Regions from separate parts of the Bradyrhizobium sp. A5 genome, predicted to be linked through region 1. Evidence: riboswitches for the same ligand, from Rfam matches in the RefSeq annotation. Region 1 holds a riboswitch; the other holds the start of a gene.
What was found. Region 1 has a riboswitch for cobalamin ahead of WHZ77_RS22065 (energy-coupling factor ABC transporter permease). Riboswitches for the same ligand answer to the same signal wherever they lie in the genome.
Positions count from the first base shown of each region.

Region 1 (4,410 bases):
GGCTGATCAGCGGCTGCACGTCGAGCGCGCGCAGCACCAGCCGATGCCCCTGCTCCGCCGATTGATGCGACGGCAGCAGGAACGGCTGGCACGACGGATTGAGCCGCGCCGCCGCCAGCGCCGCGACCGAGACGATGAATCCGTCGATCAATACCGGGATGCGGCGTTGCGCTGCCGCAATGATCGCGCCGCAGATCGCTGCGATCTCGAGTCCGCCCACCGCGCACAGAATTTTTTCGGGCGAGGCCCCGGCAACGCCATGGCGCGCAATCGCAGCGTCGATCACGCGCGCCTTGTGCGCGCGGCCGGCCGCATCGATGCCGGTACCGCTGCCCGCGATCTCCTCAGCGCTCACGCCGAGAAGGCTCGCGGCAATCGCCGCCGATGTCGTGGTGTTACCGATGCCCATCTCGCCGAAGATTAGCAGATCAGGCTGGCTGGCCCCGGCGCGCGCCACCGCGCGTTGGCCGGCTTCGAAGGCAAACGCCAGTTCGGTGGCAGTGAGCGCGGCTTCGACGCTGAAATCGCGGGTGCCATGGCGCGGCTTATCGGTGACGACGCCCGTCATCTCCCCCTGCGTCAGCGTGCCGGCATCGACCACCTCGAGGCTCGAGCCGAGCTCGCGCGCCAGCACGGAGATCGCGGCGCCGCCGGAGGCAAAATTCGCCATCATCGCGATGGTGACGGCTTGCGGATAGGCCGACACGCCCCGCGCGACGATGCCGTGATCGCCGGCGAAGACGATGATCGGCACCCGCGCCGCGCGCGGCTGCTCGGTCGCCTGCAGGCCTGCAAGCTCGATCGCGAGCTGTTCCAGCCGGCCGAGCGCGCCGGTCGGCTTGGTCAGTTGCGCCTGCCGCGCAATTGCCGCCTCGCGATGAACCGCGGAGACATCCAGGCATTTTTGAGTGACCCATTCGGGAAGCATGCTGCCTCGCTTGCCTTATGGCCTGCGCTTGAGAATGTAGCTGTCCATGATCCAGCCATGCCGCTCGCGCGCCTCCTGGCGTGCGGCCACAATGCGCGGGCCGATCTCAGCCAGCGCGCCGGACATGACGATCTGGTCGGGCATGCCGAGATAGGCACCCCACCAGATCTGCAAGCCGTCCGGATCGAGCGACTGGAATGCGCTGCCGCCGTCGAGCATCACCACCACGGTGTCGACGCCCTGCGGCCAGCCGCCTTCGCGCAGACGGCGCCCCGTCGTGACCAGAAAGGGCTCGCCGATGTCGTTGAGCGGCAGCGCATGCGCCGCGCACAGCGCCTGGATCGAGGTGATGCCGGGCACGACCTCAATTGTCGGCAAGGGAGAGAGCCGCCGCGCAATCCGCAGCGAGGAATCGTACAGCGAGGGATCGCCCCAGATCAGCAGCGCGACTTTGCCATCGCCTTCGAGATGGCTCGCGATCGTCCGCGACCAGGTCGCGGCAACCGCATCGTGCCAATCGTCCACGCCCTTGTGATAGTCCGCTTCACCGGCGTCGCGCACGGGAAGATCGAACTCGGCGATCCCAGTCTTGTCGTTGGTCAGCACATCCGCGCAGATCGTCCGCCTGAGATCGGCGAGATCGGATTTCTCGCTCCCCTTGCGCGGGATCAGGACGAGATCGGCCGCATTGATGGCACGGATCGCGGCGCGCGTGAGCTGCTCGGGATCGCCGCAACCGATGCCTATCAGGGAGAGGGTGAGCATCGCGAGTGCGAAGGGCGACCGCGATGGCCGCCCATTCGCTTGTCTCTCAGGCCGCGTTGTGCAGGCGCGGGGTGACGAGGCCGGGAGCGGTGACGCCGCGCAACGACTTCGCCAGCGCCAGCACCGCCAGATCGGCCAGCGGCTCGATCACGATGACGAGCGCATAGGAGGCCGCGAAGGTCGCGATGTTGGCGAGATTGCTCATGGCAAAGCCGGAGCCATACAGCGCCCAGAACGCGACCCAGCCGATCACACCGGCCTGGTAGGTCGTCGAAAGCGCCAGCGCCTGGCGATAGCTGAGATCGACATAGGCGGTGTTGCGCGAAATGATCCGCGCTGCAATCGCCTGGATGGCGAACAGCGGCACCAGCAGCGTGGTGACGTTCATGCCGAATTGCGGCAAATCCGGCGGCTCGAAGAAGATGCCCTGGAACAGTAGACCGAAGGCGAGGCCGAGAGCTGCGGGGGCCGCCCCGAACAGCAGGAACAAGGTCGAGCCGAGAATGAAGTGCACCTCGGAGACGCCGACCGGGAAGTGCGGCAGGATCTCGAAGAAGGTGAAGACGAGCGCGGTGGTGGCGAGGGTGCGCAACGCAAGCGAGCCGACGCCCTGCTCACGCGCGGTCTCGACCACGAGCTTCAGCGCAACACCGCCGGCGGCGATGCCTGTTGCGTAACTCAACACGAGCTTGGCGCCCGTCACGATCCCGGGTTCGATATGCATGGCTCAGATCCTTCCTGCCGTCACACCCGACGGCGTTGGCCTCAAAACACGCACGGCCGGTCTCCTGGCTCGCGGCTCACTGGGTTCTCCGGCCTTCCCGAGCCTTGCGGCCCAGTGGCGGTTCGGAGTCCCTTACCGCTTACAGTCGCGGGGGCGGCTGGGGTTTGGGGCGCCGCAACTGGGTCCGCCCACCCCCATTCCCGATTATGCTCCGGCGCTTTGCGCCGCGTCGAGCACCATGCATCTCCTGTGTGCCCCTTTCGCGGAGCCGGCGTCAAGGGGCGAGCGGCGGCCGGGGCGATCATGACGGGTAATCCCCTGCGAGCGCACCGAACAGAATCACGGACGCCGTCGACGCCGCGCCGCCGCGCGCAAGCTGCTCCGCCAGTTCGGCAATTGTGGTGCGGACCAGCCGCTCATCGGGGCGCCCGAGAGATTCGGCGAACAGCGCCGGAGTGCCTGGCGCCAGACCGTGCTCGATCAATTTCGCGACGAGCGCCGGAAAGGTACGGCGGCCCATATAGACCACGGTGGTCGCTTCGGGATCGGCCAGCGCCGCCCAGTTGAGAGTCTGCGGCAGCTCACCGGTGACGTCGGCCCCGGTGACGAACTGCACCCGGCGCGAGGTGTGGCGGCGGGTCAGGGGAATGCCGGCATGCGCCGCAGCGACGCAGGCGGTGGTGACGCCGGGAATGATCTCGTAGCCGATGCCGGCTTCGCGCAGCGTCTTGAGCTCCTCCTCGAGGCGACCGAAAATCCCGGCATCGCCGGACTTCAGCCGAACGATCCGGACGCCGGTCGCCGCATAGTCGACCAGCAGACGGTTGACATGGTGCTGTTTTGTCGAGGGCCGCCCTGCCCGTTTTCCCACCGCGACGAGGTTCGCACCGGACCGGGCCAGATCGAGGATCGCGCCGGAGGCGAGATCGTCATAGAGCACGACGTCGGCCTCGCGCAGCCGCGCGGCCCCCTTCAGCGTGAGCAGCTCGGGATCGCCGGGGCCGGCGGAGATGAAAGTGACAAAACCGCTCACCGGTCCTCCGCGATCAGATGGAAGAACGTGCCGGTGGCGTATCCGCGGCGCGAGCCGGTCTCGGCAATGACGGAACCGGTCGCATCGTGCACGACCGCCAGCGGCGTGTCCGGCTGCGCCACGATCGTCGAATAGTGGAACTCGTGGCCGCGCAGCCGCGCGCCAACCTGATGCCCCGGCATCGGGGCAGCGAGCGCGGCGAGACGATAGCCCAGATGCATGCGGCGCCTGGCAAAGCTCGTCTCCAGGCCGAGCAGGCCCGTCATCTCATGGCGGATGCCGTCGGCGTCGGTGAGGCCTTCACCCAGCACCATATAGCCTCCGCATTCGCCGTGCACCGGCCGCGTTTCGGCGAAGGCGCGCAAGCTGCTGCGAAAACGCGCATTGGCGGCGATCGTCCCGGCGTGAAGCTCCGGATAGCCGCCGGGCAGCCAGCACACATCGGCACTCGCGTCAGGCGCCTCGTCGGCCAGCGGCGAGAACGGCAGGATTTCGGCGCCCGCCGCGCGCCACGCTTCCAGCATGTGCGGATAGACGAAGGAGAACGCGGCATCACGCGCAAGCGCGATGCGCTGGCCGGGCGGCGTTACGTTCAGGCCGTTCATTGCAGGCTGCGGTGACCAGGCCGCGGCCGATCGCAGCGCCGCGTCGAGATCGACATGCTCGGTGACGAAGCGCGCCGCCTCGTCGATCAGCGTGCCGATCTCCGCCTGCTCCTCGGCCTGCACCAGGCCGAGATGCCGCTTCGGCAGGCTGATCTCCGCATGACGGGGCAGCGCGCCGAACACGGTGATGCCGGCCTCGAGCAGCGCATGCCGCACGAGATTTTCGTGACGCGGGCTGGCAACGCGGTTGAGCACGACACCGGCAAGGCGCACACCGGGGCGATAATCGCGCAGACCTGCAGCGATCGCTGCCGCCGTCTGAGCTTGCCCGGAAGGGTCGATCACCAGCAGAACG
Region 1 is NZ_CP148990.1:4,581,709-4,586,118, forward strand. Features, by position in the region: gene cobT (nicotinate-nucleotide--dimethylbenzimidazole phosphoribosyltransferase) at 1-928, opposite strand, end outside; gene cobF (precorrin-6A synthase (deacetylating)) at 944-1,693, opposite strand; gene WHZ77_RS22065 (energy-coupling factor ABC transporter permease) at 1,740-2,417, opposite strand; cobalamin riboswitch at 2,454-2,673, opposite strand; gene cobA (uroporphyrinogen-III C-methyltransferase) at 2,719-3,450, opposite strand; gene WHZ77_RS22075 (cobyrinate a,c-diamide synthase) at 3,447-4,410, opposite strand, start outside.

Region 2 (4,410 bases), 1.2 Mb from region 1:
GCGACGAGGCCGGCGAGCCAGACGGCGCTGGTCAGGCCAATGCGCGTCACGATGGCGGTGGTGAAGGCGCCCTCGCCGCCGAGGAACGGCGTCGCGGCAAGCAGCGCAAGCTCATAGACCGCATAGGCGGCGACCAGCGCGAGCGCCAGCATCAGCGGCGTGCGGCCCTGCGGCAGCATGCGGAGGATGCTCGACGCAGCCGTGGTCGCGAGAAGCGCAGCCGCGCCGATGACAAGGCCCCAGGCGATGGTGCTGCCATCGATGGGATAGTGCAGCACGCCAAAGCCGATGCTCTGGTTCACGAGCCAGGCGCCGGTGACGACGAGCAGCGCCGGACGCAGCGGCAGCATCGCCGCGGCGACGACGGCGAAAGCCGCGAACGGCGTGGCACAGGCGAACGCGAAGCTTGCCAGCGCGCATGACAGTGTCAGCAGCACAAAGCCGAACATCGGCGCAAGGCGCGGCGCAACCGGATGAAGCCGCAGACGGTCGCCGTGAGACGGCAGGATGTCGAGAACCATGGATGATCTCCTTCTGTTTGAACTCTAGTACATTTGATGGAATATGACAGCCCCACCCGAGGTCAGAACGTGGCGCCGGCCTTGAGCAGGTAAGTGCGGCCGGGCAGCGGATACGCGCTGAAGCGGCCGTCAGTGAAGGTGCTTGCGATCGCATAGTCGTAGTAGAGCGCGTTCAGCACATTGTTGGCGCTCAGCGACCAGAAATAGCGCTCGTACTGTCCGCTGAGCTTGAGGTCGATCGTGCCGTTGGCAGGAATCGGCTTCTGGGTTCCGGCCTGGTCGTTGTCCATGCGCCGCTCGCTCCAGAACCGCGCGGTGGCATCGAGCACCACATAGTTCTGCCAGATGTTCCAGGTGACACCCGCACTGGCGGTGTAGCGCGACACCAGCGGCACGTCGTTGCCGGCCCATACGCCTTCGCGGAACACGGCCCGCGTGACCGCCATGGCGGAACGCAGCAGCAGGGCATCGTTGACGCGATAGGACAGACTAGTCTCCGAGCCGTAGCGGCGGGTCGGATCGAGATTGGTGTTGTAGAACAGGATGGGGTTGAAATGGATCTCGTTGCTAAGGTCCATCAGATAGAGACTGCTCTGCAATTGCAGCCCGCCTGCCTTGATGCGCAGCCCGCCCTCGACATCCTGCGAGGTCTGGGTCTTGAGCTGGAACGTCTGCGGGATCGCAGCAAAGCTGAAGGGGTCGAACGACGGACCTGACGACACGCGCTCGTCGACGTCGGGCGTGCGGAACGCGCGCGCGGCACGGCCGAACAACGAGACCGTGTCGTTGAGGCGATGCTCGGCACCGAGATGCAGCGCGTATTGGGTCTCATTGCTGCTGAGCGGGAGCGCGCCGACGTCGGCGTTGAACGGGGCTGCCGGATCGAACTTGTCGCGGGCCGAAAGGCTGACGTTCTGCACCCGCGCGCCGAAGGACAATTCGGTGGTCGGCGCCACGCCCAGTGTGTGCTGGAAATAGCCCGCAACCGTCTGCTGCCTGAGGTCGTAATTGTGCCAGGACGCGAGCCCCTGCCCGGCACCGCGGTTCTGCTGAAAGCTCGCATCGTAATAGTCGATGCCGGTCAACAGCTGCGACGGCAATCCCAGCAGCAGGCTCTTCACGCTGAGCCGCGGCGTGATCGACCAGGTCCTCAGATCCGCGTCGACATAGGTCGACGTGAAGAACGCGGGCACCGGCGCTGGGCTTGCAAAGAACGCGCTCTGCTGCTTCTTGTCGCGCACGCCGCCATCGACGATGAGATCGACGCCGTTGACCAGGGTCTTGGTGAAGCCCGCGGTGGTGCTGAAGCCTTGCTGGTTGGCGTAGTTGAAGGGGGTGCTGGTCCCCCTTCGGTTGCTGGCGAGTTCGTCGACGCCGATGGAGGGATCGACGGTGCGGCCGCCCGGCAACCGCAGTTCCTGATCGTCGCCTGTCACGGTCAGGAAAGCGGTCAGGCCTGATGTCGTGTAATTGAGATTGCCGACGCCGTTCTTCTGGACATAGCGATTGTTGTCGCGGTAGCCGTCGGTGCTGACGGCATTGCCGTAGAACGAAGTCGACCACGGCCCGGAATTGAGCGACGTCGAGAAATTGCCAAGCCTGGCGTTGAACGAGCCGAAGCCGGCCTCGATGCGCGCGGCCACCGGCGGTCCGTCGACGCCGTTTCTGGTGACGATGTTGATCACGCCGCCGACCGCATTGTCGCCGTAGAGCACCGCGCCGGAATTGCCGCGCGTGATCTCGACGCGCTCGATCGAATTGAGCGGGATGGTGGAGAGGTCCACCTGCGCCATGTCGATGTCGTTCAGCCGCCGGCCGTTGACCAGCACCAGCGTGTTGGCGGTGGCAAAGGCGCCGAAGCCGCGCAAATCGACGCCGGTCTTCGCGGCGACCGGGCCGCCGTAGAGCGTCGTGATCTGGGCGCCCGGGACTTGCACCGCAATGATCTCGGCGAGCGTCTGCGACGGCGCATGCGCGATGTCCGCCGCCGTGATTACGGTCGTGGCGGCCCCGACAATGCCGCCGGTGCCGGCGACGGCCTCACTGGCGGCACCGGAGGAACCGGCTGCCGGCGCTCCGCTCCGGGCGGCATTCGCGGGCGCGCGCCGCGTCGTGTCGCCGTCGCCAGTGGCCCGGGCGCGCGTGCGGTTCGGATCGTCGGGCCTGGTAACTTCGATCGGCGGCAACTGCTCGGCGACGGCTTGCTGCGCGCGGGCGAGCGATGGATCGAGCGAATAAAGGGAAGTGGTCGCGAACAGGCCGGCGCTGAGGCGCCTGGCGGCAGAGACAATACGGGACACAGTTGTAACCTCGGTGTGACGTCAGTGGCACGTCACAGCGAACGAGGTTTCACCGCGGAGCGATGGATTGCTCCGATGAAGCCAATGTCTGTACTCCCCGACCGACATCTTCGCGTGTGACCACGGCTGACGGCAGGTCTCCTGGCTCGCGGGTCGTTACCTCTGCGTCGCCTTCCCGGGACCGAGATTCCCAGTGGCACATGACGAGAGATTCACCGCTTACAGTTGCGGGGGCAGCCATGGCATTGAGACAATCCCGGAGTTGGGACATTCCCGCACCACGTTCCCTTTTGATCTCCGTGAGGAGAACCGTCACGTAGCAATCTACGGGCCGGGCAAGCGGGGAGTCAATTGGCCGATTGCGTAAGCACCGAAGTCCCGCACCGAAGATTGAGCTGGCGCAATCAGGCCGGTTCGGTTTCGAGGCGCGTCCGCACCATCGCCCGCTCGCCGGCATCGACGAGTTGACCGATGCCGGTACGGCCCGTCAGCGCGCAGCGGATGATCTTCTCGGCGACCGACCTGCGGAAGCCATGGTCCTCGCCAGCGGGGCGATTGCGGCAGACCCGGTCCAGCGCCAGCTTCATGTTGATCCGTGTGCGGGTGTCGAAATGTTCGCTGATCATTCGCACGGCCTCGATGCGTTGATGTCGAGGCAGAAACGCCCGGGCGTCGCCCGGGTTCCAAAACGGGATCAGCCCTTAAACGGGCGCGCTACGCTCGCCCTCTTGACCGCTGGGCCTTGGGATTGGGCCACGGCCACGTCGTGCGTCGGGATGTCAGCGCGCTTGATCGGCATCAGCTGCCCGGAAGCGGAGATGATGGCGGTCTCCTCGCGGCGGCAGCGCGGGCACATGAAGCGGACCTCGTGCGGGGATGCCGACCAGCTGGCGCGTTTCACATTGGCCGCCATCGGCCAGGCCTCGCAATGCGAGCACGACACCAGAAACCGACCGGGATCGAGCATCCCCATTCCATTGGACTCCGTGTCCTGCCTGCCTGTTCTAATGATGATCCGACGCAATCGTTCCGGTGCCGGGGCACCGTCAGTCCTGCCCCGGGGAATCGAGGCGGCTCAGCGCGCACCCTTGAGCGTGCAGGACGTCGAGCAGGTGACGGTGTTGCCGTGGTCGCACGCCTTGCAGGCCGCAACGCATTGATTGATGTCGCGGGGATTGTAGGAGCTGTAGGTCCGCATCGCGCAGACCGGGGTCGAGCCGGTGATGTCCTGCTCCTGGTTGCAGGCCGCTGTCATCAGCGCGAGGATGATCACCGCAAGGAGGCGCATGGGATTGCCCTATCAGGCACGATTGAACGACATTCCCGAGGGGCGTTGCATCGCAACGAGCCGCGGCATTCCCACAACGGACAAACGCAGCAAGCGTCTCCGCGCGTCAAGAATGCGCGCCAAACGTTAAGAACGGCTTTCAGCTGCGCGGCCCCGTAATGGTTCCACGCATCATGCAGCGGTTTGCATGTCCGAGGCTTACGTTAAGCTCGACCTCAAGCCGCAGTCTTGGTTGCAGCAGTCTTGGTCGCAATCGCCTGCCGCATATCGAGCGCCAGCTGGCGATACTGCTCCGCCAGCT
Region 2 is NZ_CP148990.1:3,346,378-3,350,787, reverse strand. Features, by position in the region: gene WHZ77_RS16005 (hypothetical protein) at 1-521, opposite strand, end outside; gene WHZ77_RS16000 (TonB-dependent receptor) at 584-2,821, opposite strand; cobalamin riboswitch at 2,935-3,150, opposite strand; gene WHZ77_RS15995 (hypothetical protein) at 3,226-3,447, opposite strand; gene WHZ77_RS15990 (hypothetical protein) at 3,516-3,794, opposite strand; gene WHZ77_RS15985 (hypothetical protein) at 3,897-4,109, opposite strand; gene WHZ77_RS15980 (hypothetical protein) at 4,325-4,410, opposite strand, start outside.
Region 2: linked by a shared signal. The riboswitch ahead of WHZ77_RS16000 (TonB-dependent receptor) and the one ahead of WHZ77_RS22065 (energy-coupling factor ABC transporter permease) in region 1 are both predicted to bind cobalamin.